2 linked regions of the Filimonas lacunae genome follow. The protein of the gene in region 1 binds, or shares a complex with, the protein of each later gene. Links are inferred from orthologs where the notes say so. Each region holds a gene or a part of one and is shown on either strand. Other genes may lie near its edges.

Region 1 (8,125 bases):
GATATCCTTACGAACTGCGCATTGAAAATGCATTACCCGAAGGATACCAAAGCACCTTCCGCGCCGACGTAAAAGCCTTGTACGCAGGTCATACACATACCAATGGCGGCGGCTGGGTAGCCAATAGCGCAACTGTAGCATCTACGGTATATGTAGGCCCCAAAGCCATAGTAGTAGGTTCTTCCAACCTCTCCGGCACTGTTCGTGTAGAAGGCACTGCGCGCCTGGAAAGCGTAACCGCATCCAGCACCGTAGTGTTCAGTGGCGATTGTAATGTGTATGGCGGCACCTACTCCGGTTCGGCCCAGATAACAGATGGCGCCGTACTTACCAACTGCACCATATCGGGCAATACCATCTGCCGCGATAACGCCTGGGCATGGGGCACTACATATGGTGGCACCGGCGTGGTACTGGGTGGTGATGTGGAAATAGGCAATTGCTCAACAGCAGGCTATTACCTGCAAACACCGCACACCAATAACGGTCGTGCAGAATGTGATGGCAAAGGCGCATCCGATGCCTCCAACACAGATATCAATACCACTTACAGCAATTTTACCGATGCCCAGATGAGCTGGACAGCTATAGGCTGTAGCACAGGCGGCACTACCACCAGCAACATAGCGCCACTAGCCAATGCAACCACCTCTTATGTGTCGTCGTGGGAAACCTTAAGCGCTGTAAACGATGGCTATACACCTGCCAATTCTAATGATAAAACGCATGGCGCATACGGTAACTGGAACAATCCCAATTCTACACAATGGGTACAATACGACTGGACACAACCTTACCAGATCTCTTCTACAGAAGTATATTGGTTTGATGATGCCGGCGGCGTATTAACACCCACTACTGCCAGCATTCAGTACTGGAACAGTACCACCGCTGCCTGGGTTACACTAGGCAGTGTGCCACGCGTAAAAGATGCCAACAACGTACTTACCATCACACCGGTGCAAACCAGCCGCCTGCGGGTAAGTATGCTCAACACCACACAATCTACCGGCATACTCGAATGGCGTGTATTAGGCATCCCTGTAACATCACTATCCGCAGCCACTACAATGGCAACACCAGTAGTTACAGATAACAACACTGTCAAAGCCACACAGGCCATAGCCATCTATCCCAACCCGGCACGTGCTACCTGCACCATTCAGCTCAATGGCTTTACCGAAAAAGAAAACGTAACCCTGGCCATATATGATATGCAGGGCAAGGAAGTATTCAGGAACATATTAGGCGCCAGGCGCCAGTATACCCTGGTTGCCAACCGGCTGGCTGGCAATAGCAGCATGTATATAGTAAAAGCAATAGGCCGCAGCAAAGCAGTAAGTCAAAAACTGGTATTGGTGCAATAGCCGCACATTTCTATAATGCAAAAAAGCCTTACTACATCAGTAAGGCTTTTTTATATTATTTCATTCTTTTAATCACTCTTAACTTATGCGTTCTCACTCCCGTATCCGAATTCACAATCCCCTGGTTATCGATCTTATCAATACGCACACGGCCCGAAGCATGGATGATCTCTGCATTGTTCAGCATAATACCCACATGCGTAATGCGCCCCTCTTCATTATCAAAATAAGCCAGATTGCCACACTGTGCTTCCTGTAAAAAGTCCACTACTTCGCCCTGTGTAGCCTGTTGCGAAGCATCACGCAGCAACCGCACGCCCATCATCTTCATCACCTGCTGGGTAAAACCACTGCAATCAATACCAAACGAACTTCTGCCGCCCCATAAATAAGGCACGTTCAGGTAAGGCAAAGCCAGTTGCTTTACCGCCTGTTCTGAAAAAGCCTGCACCGGCAAAAAGCCGGGCACATAAGTAATCGTATAATGATCCCATTGATAAACCGTTTCTGTAGCATACACAGGAGTAGCGATGGAAAAAGGCACTGCGGTATTATTGATAACAGCTGCATACTCCCTGCTGCTATAACCAGCCACCGGCAACAAAGTAGCCGCTTCGGTTACCCCGGTAAGCTGACTGGCCTGGCACCAGCCTTCATAGTTGTCATATAAGGTAACCAGCTTCACAAAATCTTTGGTAGTTTCTACCACACGGGCAAACTCGCCAAACAACAACTGGCTCACCATTTCACTTCTATGACTTGCCTCTGCGCGTAAGGGGGCGGCCGCAACAATACAGGCTACAAAGCTCATTTGCCAAAATTTTACCGGGAAGTTATGGAATAATAAAGCAGCCGCATCTTATATAAGTAAAATGTTTGCCATATGGCAGCTATATTTGCCGTTGAGCCAGGCAGGGGCCCGCTTTCGATCACTTACCCTACCCGGTTCAGTACAGACGAACCCAACCACCAGATGAACAGAGAGAACACAGACCATATCAGTGATCAGGAACTACTAGAGCGTTTCTACTCCACCAGAAATAACCAATGGCTGGGTATTTTGTTACAACGGTATACCATGCTGCTGCTGGGTGTGTGCATGAAGTATCTGAAAAACGAAGAAGAAGCCCGCGACAGTGTACAGCAGATATTTTTAAAAGCTATTACCGAACTGCAGAAATACCAGGTAACCTATATTAAAAGCTGGTTGTATATGATTGCCAAAAACCACTGCTTAATGAAGCTGCGGGATAAAACAGGCAAGGCAACCAAAGAGATAACGGAAACCATGCCCCTGAGCGCTCCTGAAAATGCGCTTACCGAGCTGGCCGAAAAAGAGGAAGTACTGAACCTGGTAGAAGCATCCATGAACGAACTCAACGAAGAACAAAAAACCTGTGTAACTTTATTTTATCTGCAAAAGAACTCCTATAACGAGGTAAGCGAAAAAACAGGGTTTAGCCTGTTGCAGGTAAAAAGCTTTATACAGAATGGCAAACGCAATCTCAGGTTATTGGTAGAACAGAAATTGAAAAAGAAATCATGAGGAACTTTGAAGATATATTAGCAGATGAGCAGGACGACCTGAACGACGAGGAACTATTGAAGTACCTGGAAGGACAGTTAGATGCTGCCCAACAGCACAACGTTGAAAAGAAGATGGCGGATTCTGCATTCCTCAATGACGCTATGGAAGGCCTTGCCAGCTTCCCCTCAAAAAAACAACTGAAAGCACAGGTAAAGCACTTAAATAAAGGCCTGCAAAATCAGCTGGATACACGCAAGCAAAGAAAAGAGAAAAGGAAAATAAAAGACCTTCCCTGGATTCTGGTGGCGGCAGTCATCATCCTGCTGTTATGTGTATTAGGCTATACCGTTTTACACCTGTATCACCACCATTTTACGCTAAAAGGCCGGTAATGGATTAGTATTCCTTTTTATCGGCTTTGATCATCCATTCCTCAAACACAGAAAAAGCATGATCGCGGCAAAGGCAACTGGTAGCAATTTTTCGCGACTCTACAGGTAAAGGCAGCTCTTCATATATAAAGGCATCATCAAAGCCTGCCGTAGCAGCATCATAACGCGTATTGGCAAAATACAACTTAGCCGGACGGGCCCAGTAAATAGCCCCCAAACACATAGGACAAGGCTCGCACGAAGTATATATCTCACAACCATCCAGCTGAAACACCCCCAGATTTTTACACGCATCCCGTATAGCCACCACTTCGGCATGTGCCGTAGGATCATTAGTAGAGGTTACCTGGTTCCATCCCCGCCCAACAATCGTATCGCCTTTTACAATCACACAACCAAACGGACCACCCTCCCCATTCAACATTCCCTGTCTGCTCAGCGCAATGGCTTCCAGCATAAACTGTTCTTCTCTTGTCATGATATAAAGATAAAAAAAGGGCATCAGGAAAATTTACATTCCTGATGCCCTTTATATTTTAATCACTGGTAGGGTTACCAGCAATACTTCAAGTATTATTTAATACCGAAAGCCTTTTTCACCTGCGGAACAAAGTCCAGTTTTTCCCAGGTAAACAGTTCTACTTTCTTCTTGATAACCTTGCCATCTGGTCCTTTAAACTCTTTCTCCACTACTTCATTCTTACGACCCATGTGACCGTAAGCAGCAGTTTCGCTGTAAATAGGGTTACGCAGTTTCAGGCGTTGCTCGATAAAGTAAGGACGCATATCAAAAATGCCTTCTACTAATTTCGCAATCTGACCATCGGTTTTCTTCACTTTGGCAGTACCGTAAGTATTTACATAAATACTGGTGGGTTTAGCTACACCAATAGCGTAAGAAACCTGTACCAGCACCTCATCACAAACACCGGCAGCTACCAGGTTTTTAGCAATGTGGCGGGTAGCGTATGCGGCAGAACGGTCAACCTTGCTCGGGTCTTTACCGCTGAAAGCACCACCACCGTGTGCACCTTTACCACCGTAAGTATCCACAATAATTTTACGACCAGTTAAACCAGTGTCGCCGTGTGGGCCACCAATTACAAACTTGCCGGTAGGGTTAATATGGAATTTGATTTTGTCGTTAAACAGGTGAGCGTATTTCTTATAACGCGCTTTCACACGTGGAATAAGAATACCGATGATGTCTTTTTTAATTTTAGCCAGCATTTTTGCATCTTCTGCAAAATCATCGTGTTGGGTAGAAATTACAATAGCATCAATGCGGATAGGCTTGTTATTATCATCATACTCCAGCGTTACCTGGCTTTTAGCATCAGGACGCAGGTATTTGATTTCTTTATTCTCTCTGCGTAATGCAGCCAGTTCTAATAATAATTTGTGAGCCAGGTCTAATGCCAGTGGCATGTAGTCAGCTGTTTCGTTGGTAGCATAACCAAACATCATACCCTGGTCGCCAGCACCCTGCTCTTCTTTCTTCTTCTTATCTACACCCTGGTTAATATCGCCAGACTGTTCGTGAATAGCAGAAAGAATACCACAGCTGTTAGCCTCAAACATATATTCGCTTTTGGTATAACCTATTTTGCGAATTACACCACGGGCAATATCCTGTACATCCAGGTAAGCTTTAGACTTCACTTCACCTGCCAGTACAACCTGTCCGGTAGTTACTAATGTTTCACACGCTACTTTACTGGTAGGATCAAAAGCCATGAAGTTATCAATCAGGGCGTCTGATATCTGATCGGCAATTTTATCCGGATGTCCTTCAGACACACTTTCGGATGTAAAAAGATAAGGCATCTTCTTTGAATTTAATGGTCGGCAAATATAGTAGGTAAATTACTTACCCGCAAGATCATTGTATAATTCCTGGTACTCAGCAAAATCGCTGTCCCAGCCTTTAAAAGGTATGATTTTCTTGCCCTTTACTTTGCTGAATTCGTCCAGCAGAGATTGCTCTACATTGTCCGAACCAAAAGTAACAGCATCAGCATGTAAAGCACCACCTCTGAATAATGCGGTATTGTTAGCTTCCTTATAAGCTTCCAGGTCTTTGTCCTTTATGTTGGCATGGATGTTTGCTTTTTCAGCAAAATCTTCACCCAGCGAATCGGTGAACGTGTTAGACCCGATAGTATAAATCACCTTGCTTTGCGAAAAAACAGGTTCTTTTTTATAAGCAGTTTTCAAATACATAGGAATCAGACCTGTCATCCAGCCACTGCAATGGATCACGTCCGGAGGCCAGCCAAATTTTTTCACTGTTTCTAACGCACCCTTGCAAAAGAAAATGGTACGTAAACCATTGTCTTCAAACCACTCTTCGTTGTCTTCTGTAAAAATTTGCTTGCGCTTGAAAAAATCCTCATTGTCCAGGAAATAAACCTGTAAACGGGCATTGGGTAATGAGGCAACTTTGATCTGTAAGGGATAATCATCATTGTCTACCGACACGTTGATACCCGAAAGACGAACTACTTCATGTAAACGATGCCTTCTCTCGTTAATTACTCCAAAACGAGGCATAATACATCTTACTTCTAACCCGCTGTCGTTGCTTTTTATAGCCAGTTTGTTCACTATTTCAGCAAATTCAGTCAGCTCCAGGTAAGGAGACATTTCCGTGGCTATGAATAAAATTCTTTTCTTTGTTGACATTCTTAGGCAGAATTTAGGCTTAAACCCTTTAAAAATTAGGGGGCAAAGGTACTAAAAACAGTGGAAATAGCAGTCAAATGATCCTTTTTAAACAAATTAGCCAGTTGCAGCAAGCACTTGCAGCGGCCAGAAACGAGAACAAAAGCATTGGTTTTGTGCCTACTATGGGCGCTTTACACCAGGGACACCTCTCATTAATAGCACAAAGCAAACGGGAAAACGATATTACAGTTTGTAGCATATTTGTGAATCCCACCCAGTTCAACGATCCAAAAGATTTTGAAAAGTACCCCATTACCACTGCACAGGACATTCAACTGTCCGAACAGGCAGGGCTGGATATACTATTCATGCCCACCGTGGATGAAATGTATCCCAACGGGCAGCAGTTAGCCACCCCTTACCCCCTGGGCCGGATAGAAACCCTGCTGGAAGGCGCTTTTCGTCCCGGACATTTTCAGGGAGTTTGTCAGGTAGTGCACCATTTGTTGAACATTGTACAGCCTGATGCCATTGTTATGGGTCAGAAAGATTACCAGCAGTGCATGGTAATTAGTAAGCTGCTGGAAATAACCGGCCTGCCTACCCAACTAAAACTTGGTGCTACCCTGCGCGAAACCGATGGATTGGCCATGAGCAGCCGTAATGTGCGCCTTTCGCCCGAAGCCAGGCAAAAAGCCACCGCCATCTACAAAAGTTTAACAGAAATCAGCCAACACATAACAAAAAAAGATATTATCACTTTAGAAGAAGAAGCCACCAGCTTTTTGCTGAAAAATGGCTTTGACAAGGTAGATTATATCAGTATTGCAGATGCTGTTACCCTGGAACCTGTTACAAAACCAGTAAAAGATCAGCAACTGGTGGTGCTGGTGGCAGCATTTATTGACAACGTGCGCCTGATTGATAATTTGTTATTTAGTTTTTCGTCATAACTTTGCGCCCGCGATGCAAATAGAAGTATTAAAATCCAAAGTGCACAGGGCTGTTCTTACAGAGGCCAATTTGAATTATGTAGGTAGTTTAACATTAGATGAAGAACTGATGGAAGCCGCCAATATGATTGAGAATGAAAAGATTCAGGTGGTGAACGTCAACAATGGCGAACGCATTGAAACCTATCTTATCAAAGGTAAAAGAGGCAGTGGAACCTGTTGTTTAAACGGCCCGGCAGCACGTAAAGGCGCAGTCGGTGATATCATCATCATCATCTCTTACGCCACTATGGACTTTGAAGCCGCCAAAACCTGGAAACCCGCAATTGTGTTTCCAAAAGACGGAAACAAACTATAGTAAAATATTCAGATTTTATATAAACTATCTTAGGTAAATTGCTGTAAACACCACGCTTACAGTAATGAAACGGATAACCCTTTATATAATTAAATACTTAGTAGGCTTTGGTATTGCCCTGTTTTTTGTCTGGTGGTCGGTACATTCACTCACCGCTGCCGACACAGCCGATATCAAAGCCGCTTTATTAAAAGCCCGTTTCTGGCTGCTTTTACCTGTTTTTGCCGTTCTTATCGCCAGCCACTGGTTTCGCGCCCGACGCTGGAAACAACTTATACAACCATTAGGCTACACACCCACTACCGCACAATTGCTTTGCGGCCTGCTTATCGGCTATATTGCCAACCAGTTAATTCCGCGGGCAGGTGAAATTATTCGCTGCACCTCCGTGGCAAAAGCCGCACAAATACCCACAGAAAAACTCATTGGCACCCTGGTAGCCGAACGCGCCTTCGACATCCTGTGCCTGGCCATTATAACCACCGCTACCGTGCTGTTGGAATATCAGCACATGGAAACTTATTTCATCGAATTATACAACAGGGCCGGCCACAGCATAGTAAACGGAGGAAACGGTCGCTGGTGGTGGCTGTTGGGAATAGCCATAGTCATTTTATCGCTGGTATGGGTCTGGCGCCGGGTAAAGCACCACCATAAAACAGCGCACCTGGTAAAAAGTGTGATGAAAGGATTAGCAGAAGGGCTTAGAAGTATTCAGCGGCTGGAAAATAAACCCCTGTTCCTGCTCAACACCCTGTTGATATGGACCTGCTATATTTTTTCTACCTGGATTGGCTGCTGGGCCTTGCAGGAAACGGCGCACCTGCCCGTAACTACTGCCCTGGCCATGCTTATCTTCG
Region 2 (7,988 bases), 3.0 Mb from region 1 along the record:
ATCCGGGCCTTACTTTAGCAATTACCAGCGGATGTTGCCCCACATTATTAAAATGAAAAGTGATCAGCGTGGTATCGCCCATGGTAAGATTCCCCACATTTACCACACTGTCTTTCCAGGCAATATCGGTGTAATGGGCTGTATCCAACTGGGTTTTACTTACCTCTTCTTTCACAGAAACCTTGTTGTTTCCATTACAGGCCCCCATAATACCTGCCAGCAAAATGGCACAACCGGCCACAATTATTTTCATATAGTTACACTATTTAAGACTTATTTCTTAAAGTCGGTCTTATGCATCTTTTCTGTAGCAACCAGTTCTTTATGAATACCATCCAGTATGCCATTTACAAACTGACCGCTTTGCGGGGTGCTGTATTCTTTGGCAATGTCAATGTATTCATTAATAGTAACCTTTGGCGGAATAGTATCAAAATACAGGAATTCGGCCACGCCCATTTGCATCAGAATCATATCCAGCTGTGCAATACGATCCGCATCCCAGTTCTTCAGCTTAGGTTTAATCAGATCTGATAAATGTTCTGTTTTCTCCATTGTGGTGTTCAGCAGATCGCGGGCAAACTGCCACTTTTCAGTGCCTGTCATATCATACAAATCGTATGCAGCAGGCTTTTGCAAATAAGCAGGCATTAACTGGTTCATCATCTCCGCATCGTCATCCCAGTTAGTAAAATGCTCTTCTACAAACGATAAAAAGTCTTCATCTGGTAGCATCAGGTCTGTAAAAATATAGCGCAGAATTTCTTTCTCCTGTTGCTTATCGTCACGATTTTCCACCTTAATGTACTCCTGGTAAATGTCAGTGTCTACCAGGCGCTGATAAATTTTCTTAATCCAATCCTGACTATCAATGCTTTTAGGCACAGTTACTTCTATCGCTTTCCTGTAAGAAGCACTTTCCAGTATCTTCCACAACTGCTCGTTACCGGCAATTTTGGTATTTACGTTCAAATCTTCTTTTGTGGTAATGTGTTTAGATGCTCTGTGTTTGGCATCAATTTCGGCGTACTGCGCCACCTGAGTAATAAAATGTAGCAGGTAAACAAATAATTCACGGGACTCTTCCAGCTTTTTTGACAAAGCCTGTACCGGGTTGTTTTTGGCTTTCACATCGTCCATGGCCTCTAATGCATAGATAACCTGCATTACTTTCACCCGTATATTTCTTCTGCTAATCATGAAAAAAGAACTTTAAAGGCTGCAAATATAATAGTTTATGCCCTTCCGGTAAAACAATTGGGCTTGCAAAGGGTTATTTAATTTACAACCATCCCCATGAAGCTGATAAACCGGAAATTCCTGGTGCTGTTGCTAGTGTAGTGCTTAGCAGGAGTGTGAACGTAAACAGTCAGTGGCAGCCAGCTTTAAGACATCTACCTTGTTTATTATTATTGCCAAAAACACTACAAAAATGCAGGTACAGACTAATGTGGATGAAGCAGATTTAGGCAATGCTCACAAAAGTGATAAAAAGCTAAAGCCTGGTATAACTGCAATTTTATTGTTTACATAAACAAAACAGTGCCCTGCTGATTTCAGCCAATACATTGAAATATGAAGCTGACGAATCCGTGGCCAAACAATACCAACAAAGTGGGCTCATAGATCCAACCGTCCAAACAAATTTTTCAGCAACAGTGAAAACCTGGTAGGTGTATCACTTATGAACATTACGGTATGAATAAGCATCAGTCAAACACCCTGTCGCTCTGACAGATTTGGCAGTAAGAAAGCAAAAAAAAACACTCAACCTGTCAGTATTGGTCAAAATTACCGGTGTACAACAGGTCAAAAATGTAATTTTGACCTGTTTGCAAGACCCTTTTAGGCTATGGCACAAAAATCGTTGACATGTGATTGACAAAAAATCAAAAACAGATATAATTATGGCTACCAAAAAACTCAATGTTACCCCTCTTCATGACAGGGTGATCGTAAAACCAGCTCCTGCCGAAGAAAAAACTGCGGGTGGTATCATCATTCCCGACACCGCTAAAGAAAAACCACAACGTGGTACTGTAGTAGCAGCCGGTACCGGTAAAAAAGATGAGCCTGTAACCGTTAAAGCGGGCGATACAGTTTTATATGGCAAGTACGCCGGAACTGAAATCACCATTGAAGGTCTTGAATACCTGATTATGCGTGAAAGCGATATCCTGGCTATCGTTTAATAGCCTGCGATTGATAGTGAAAATGCATTGTAAACTTTAGAATTTTTAATTCCCATACATCATGGCAAAACAAATCTACTTCGACATCGAAGCAAGAAATAAAATGAAGAAGGGTGTTGATACCCTGGCTAACGCGGTGAAAGTAACCTTAGGTCCTAAAGGCCGTAACGTGGTTATTGAGAAAAAATTTGGTGCACCTGCTGTTACTAAAGACGGTGTTACCGTTGCTAAAGAAATTGAACTGGAAGACGCTATCGAGAACATGGGCGCTCAAATGGTAAAAGAAGTAGCTTCTAAAACCGCTGATATAGCTGGTGATGGTACTACTACTGCAACCGTTCTGGCACAAGCTATTATCAGCGAAGGCCTGAAAATGGTAGCCGCCGGTGCAAACCCAATGGATTTGAAACGCGGTATCGATAAAGCTGTTCAGGCTATCGTAGCAAACCTGGCTACTCAGAAAAAAGATGTTGGTAACAACAACAAAATGATTGAGCAGGTAGCTACTATCTCTGCCAACAACGACAACACTATTGGCAAACTGATTGCCGAAGCAATGGGCAAAGTGGGTAAAGAAGGCGTTATCACTGTTGAAGAAGCAAAAGGTACCGATACTACCGTTGACGTAGTAGAAGGTATGCAATTCGACCGTGGCTATATCTCTCCTTATTTCGTTACCAACAGCGAGAAAATGGAAGTAGACCTGCAAAGCCCTTATATCCTGATCTACGATAAGAAGATCAGCGCTATGAAAGACATTCTGCACATTCTGGAGAAAGTAGCTCAAAGCGGCCGTCCTCTGGTTATCATCTCTGAAGACCTGGAAGGTGAAGCACTGGCTACCCTGGTAGTAAACAAATTACGTGGTACCCTGAAAGTAGCAGCTGTTAAAGCTCCTGGTTTCGGCGATCGTCGTAAAGAAATGTTACAGGATATCGCAGTGCTGACTGCCGGTACTGTAATCAGCGAAGAAACTGGTTTCAAACTGGAAGCTGCTGACATCACTTCTTTAGGTCAGGCTGCTTCTATCACTATCAACAAAGACAACACGATCATCGTTGGTGGTAAGGGTAAAAAAGCAGACATCACTGCACGCGTTAACCAGATTAAAGCGCAAATTGAAAACACTACTTCTGACTACGATAAAGAAAAATTACAAGAGCGCCTGGCTAAGTTAGGTGGTGGTGTAGCTGTTCTGTACGTAGGTGCTGCTACCGAAGTAGAAATGAAAGAGAAAAAAGACCGCGTAGACGACGCTTTACACGCTACAAGAGCGGCTGTTGAAGAAGGTATTGTTCCTGGTGGTGGTGTTGCTTACATCCGTGCTGTAGAATCACTGGATAAAGTAAAAGGCGCAAACGCTGACGAAACTACCGGTATCAGCATCGTTCGTCGCGCTGTAGAAGAGCCATTACGTCAAATCGTAGCCAACTGCGGTTTAGAAGGTTCTATCATTATACAAGGTATTCGTGAAGGGGAAGCTGATTATGGTTTCAACGCACGTACCGAAACATTCGAATACCTGTTCAAAGCAGGTGTAATCGATCCTACCAAAGTTAGCCGTGTAGCGCTGGAAAACGCTGCTTCTATCGCTGGTATGCTGTTAACTACTGAGTGTGTAGTGGCAGACAAACCAAAGCCTGAAGCTGCTCACAGCCACGCTCCAGCTCCTGGTATGGGCGGTATGGATTACTAGTAGTAAGCTGGCAACGGCCGGTTTGCATCGATCCTATAAAAACAAAAGCCTCTTGCGCAAGCAAGGGGCTTTTGTTTATCTTAATATCTTTGCCTTATTTATTAAAGCCAACAATGAGTTCCAGTTTTGCTGCTACTGTCATTGTACCTGACCGCCATATTTTCTGCCGGATCAAAAGAGGGACCTTTCTCCAATAAATATCATAGACGGAGCAGGTTATTTTAAACTACTCCCGTACTACAGTAACAGATTTACTCAAATACAACTGAATAGAATCTTTAGCCTTGGCAGAATCTGCTATGGCTATTTTTTTGCGTAGAAACAACCGGTAAGAAAAGGATCCATCTGCCTGTTTACTGCTGTCAAAAGAAGCAGGATCACCAAACGAACGTAATTGTGCAATACGGGTGCGTGCACGGTCGCCGCTGGTAGTGGTTTCAAAAATAAATTTATAACGGCTGCTGTCTTTAGAAACTATTGGAACAATGGCTGCAACAGCAACACTGTCAGGTTTGTTAGCAGTGCCTGTTGAATCTTTTGCAACAGCAGTGGTATCCGGCATAACCGGGGGCGGTGTTACAGGTGCTGCTGTTTGCGTATCCGCTGCTGTAGTTACCCCAGTGTCCGTGTTACTTTTGTGATTGAACATGGTATATACACCATACCCTACACCGGCAATCACCAGTAAAAAGATAATAAGCCCAATCCCCATAATACCATTACGCTTACCCATACGGGCTACCAGGCTAGTATTTTCGGGTAAAAAATGCTGTTCTACCTGTACGTTATTATTAGCAAGCTCAGCCCCTCCTGTATTGCGGGTGAAAACATAATCACCATATTTATTCAGGGAAACAACACCTACATCATTAATGATATAAGGCTTACCAATGTTTACAAACTGGCGAACCTGCTCCAGGTAAGATTCCAGGTCAGAAGCTACCAGCACACGCCCTTTCCCCGATTTTTCTGCAATTAAATCCAATAACACCCCACTGGTTTCTGCTTTTTTGTCTGCTACAAATTTCACGTCACCGGATGTTTCGCCTTCTTTAGGCTCAGTGATAATGGTAAAAGTGCCCATTTTCCCCAGTGTCAGTTGCTTATGCTGCAGTAGAAAGTCATGGATAATGTTGTCGTATTTATTCAAGGTAAACAGGTTTAGAGAGCAAAGTACTTAAATCTCAACACTTCACAAAGCAAGCCTGATTAATCTGCTATCTTTGCGCCATGCTAAGCAAACGCGAGGAGAAATTTATCGAATGGTGGGAGCAAAACCGCGAAAAAGAGCGGAAAACCATGCGTCAACTATATATTGGCCTTCCTGTAGGACTGGGGTTTGGCATAGCCATCCTTGCATTGCTAGGCTCTGGTTGGTTTGAAAGAGCCACAATGGTAGCTAATAGCCAGGTGAATCCCAATGTACTTACTATTGCCGTTGCAGCCATCGGTGTTTTTATTGCCATTTTTTACAAGAAATACAAGTGGGATATGTATGAACAGCAGTATCGCGAGCTGATGGCAAAAAAACACGCAGCAGAAAAAGCAGCACAAAGGCCGCAGGAACAGTCCCTATAAAAAACTTTTTTTTCCAACCAAAACTATCATGAAGAAACTAAGCATCGGCATTATAACCTGTACTATTCTCTTTTGTGCGTGGTCCTGTTTAAAAAGTAAAGACAACTCCTGTCAGTCTATGGCCCCGGAAACCGAGCTGCCGCAAATGAAAGCTTTTTGCACCGCTAACAACATCGAATACACCCAGTTAAGTAACGGCCTGCTGTACCAGGTTGTAGACAGCGGATCCGGAACCGCTCCTGCAAATCAGTCAGTTATATATGTAATTTACAAAGGCACCCTGCTCAATGGAACCGTGTTTGACCAAACAAACACAGCTGTAAAAATGAATCTCTCCAATTTGATAGAAGGCTGGAAAGTTGGTTTGCCCCTTATAAAAAGGGGTGGCCATATCAAATTAATTATTCCATCCTACCTGGGTTATGGTTGCGCCGAATTAACCGGAATACCGGCAAATTCAGCACTGTATTTTGATATAAAGCTCACAGATGTGCAATAACATTGAATTCCCCTATCTTTGCCGCCATTAAAATTTAGAAGAAAACCCTTATAAGTATGCAACTGAAAGGTTTGGTGCGTTTCTTTACGATTGCGCTGATTTTGATTTGTCTTTACCAACTGTCTTTTACATGGATTGTAAGAAGCCATGAAAGCAGCATGGAAGAAAAAGCGGAAAAGTGGCTGAACAAAGCCTATCCGAAGCCAGAAGCGAAATATCCTTCTGACTCTGCCATGCGCACTGCTTATGCCGATTCATTAAAAGAGTTGGAAAAAAACTATCTGCAGCGTTTACTCGACAGCACAAAAGACACCAAGATTGGTCCTTTTAGCCTTACCACCTATCGTGGTGCTAAAGACAAGGAACTGATGATGGGTCTTGATTTGCAGGGAGGTATGAGTGTTACTATGGAAGTGGGACTGGATGGATTAATCCACTCACTGGCTAATAACACCAAAGATCCTGCATTTAACAAGGCGTTAAGTGCTGCCGTAGCTACAAAAGCAAACAGTGGACAGGATTTAATCACCCTGTTTAGTCAAGAATTTCAGAAAGCGGCTCCAGGCGTTAAGCTGGCTCCTTTCTTTTCAGCACGTAGCAACAATAAGATTAAATACGATGCAACAGATGCCACTGTAATCAGCTACCTGCGTACAGAAGCCATTACTGCATTCAATAACACTTATCGTATTTTACGCACCAGGATTGACCGTTTTGGTGTAGCTTCTCCTACCATTAACCCCGATCCCAACAAAGGTATCATTACCATTGAACTGGCCGGCATTAACGATGCAGAGCGTGTACGTCACTACCTGCAATCTACTGCCAACCTGCAGTTCTTTGAAATGTACAACATTGCCGAAATCGGTGAAGGTGTAATGACTGCAGAAAAAGCGTTATCTGAATACCTGAAAGGCAGCAAAACCGTAGATTCTGCTGTTTCAGTAAAAGACAGTACCGCTACTACAGCCACTGCTAAAGGAGATACCACTTCTACAGGTACTCTTTCTTCTATCGACAATAAAGCAACTGCTGCTAACGATACCTCTAAAGTAAAACCAGAAGATGCGCCTTTAACCAGCATCATCGGTTTTGCACAAGGTCAGCGTAACCAGCAAACCGGTGCTGTACAATATCCTTCTTACATTGGTTATGTAATGCTGAAAGATACTGCCACTGTTGGCCAGTACCTGCGCATGGATATTGTGAAAAACAAATTCCCTTCTAACCTGGTATTCATGTACGGTAAAGTGGAAAACGATGATCCTAAGTTCAGGAACATCATTCCCCTGTATGCTGTAAAAACACTGGATAACGGTGGTGCCAAACTGGAAGGCGAAAACGTAAGTGATGCCCGTCAGGATTACGACGACAAATCACGCGTAGCTATCAAAATGAGCATGGATCCTATCGGCACCAAAATCTGGGCTGATATGACCTCTAAAAACATAGGCAAGCCTATCGCTATTGTGTTAGACAATATCGTATACAGCGCTCCTTTCGTAAACACTGCCATCCCTAACGGTCAGTCAGAAATTTCTGGTAGCTACTCTTTAACAGAAGCACAGGATATGGCCGACATTCTGCAGTCTGGTAAATTACCAGCCCCTGCTAAAATTGTTCAGGAGCAGGTTGTAGGACCAACCTTGGGTCAAGCAGCAGTAAAAGGTGGCACCATGTCATTTGCCATCTCCTTCCTGGTGATCTTCATTCTGATGATCTTATACTATAACACTGCAGGTTGGGTAGCTAACATCGCCCTTATCTTAAACCTGGTGTTCACCATCGGTATCTTAAGTGCATTAGGCTTTACGCTTACTGCTCCTGGTATCGCAGGTTTAGTATTAACCATTGGTCTGGCGGTAGATACCAACGTAATCATTTTTGAAAGGATTAAAGAAGAGTTAACCAAAGGTAAAAGCTATCAATTGGCGGTAACTGACGGTTACAAACGCTCTTATGCTCCTGTTCTGGATGCGCACGTTACTACCTTATTAACCGCTATTATCCTGTTCTACTTCGG

What was found. Proteins that work in one complex are often made in the same cells at the same time.
Region 2: the proteins of metK (region 1) and groL are in contact, whole or in part, in a cryo-EM structure (PDB 8P4O), measured with the Escherichia coli proteins. The link is inferred for Filimonas lacunae from one-to-one orthologs.

The regions. Positions count from the first base shown.
Region 1 is NZ_AP017422.1:1,470,218-1,478,342, reverse strand. Bases 2,988-5,964 are described here. They hold metK (methionine adenosyltransferase), read right to left. Parts: upstream 5,115-5,964; coding sequence 3,861-5,114; downstream 2,988-3,860. Other genes in these bases: FLA_RS06000 (glycogen/starch synthase), read right to left, coding at 5,154-5,964; FLA_RS06010 (nucleoside deaminase), read right to left, coding at 3,292-3,765; FLA_RS06015 (hypothetical protein), read left to right, coding at 2,988-3,287. Outside these bases: FLA_RS06030 (DUF6055 domain-containing protein), read left to right, coding at 1-1,367; FLA_RS06025 (C40 family peptidase), read right to left, coding at 1,423-2,178; FLA_RS06020 (RNA polymerase sigma factor), read left to right, coding at 2,251-2,913; more of FLA_RS06015, read left to right, coding at 2,910-2,987; more of FLA_RS06000, read right to left, coding at 5,965-5,972; panC (pantoate--beta-alanine ligase), read left to right, coding at 6,050-6,907; panD (aspartate 1-decarboxylase), read left to right, coding at 6,921-7,265; FLA_RS05985 (lysylphosphatidylglycerol synthase transmembrane domain-containing protein), read left to right, coding at 7,330-8,125. UniProt on the Escherichia coli protein: Catalyzes the formation of S-adenosylmethionine (AdoMet) from methionine and ATP.
Region 2 is NZ_AP017422.1:4,499,136-4,507,123, forward strand. The notes cover bases 1,731-4,570. They hold groL (chaperonin GroEL), read left to right. Parts: upstream 1,731-2,253; coding sequence 2,254-3,888; downstream 3,889-4,570. Other genes in these bases: FLA_RS17825 (co-chaperone GroES), read left to right, coding at 1,908-2,192; FLA_RS17835 (hypothetical protein), read right to left, coding at 4,115-4,570. Outside these bases: FLA_RS17815 (DUF1573 domain-containing protein), read right to left, coding at 1-253; transcription antitermination factor NusB, read right to left, coding at 274-1,200; more of FLA_RS17835, read right to left, coding at 4,571-5,038; FLA_RS17840 (hypothetical protein), read left to right, coding at 5,119-5,466; FLA_RS17845 (FKBP-type peptidyl-prolyl cis-trans isomerase), read left to right, coding at 5,495-5,965; protein translocase subunit SecDF, read left to right, coding at 6,022-7,988.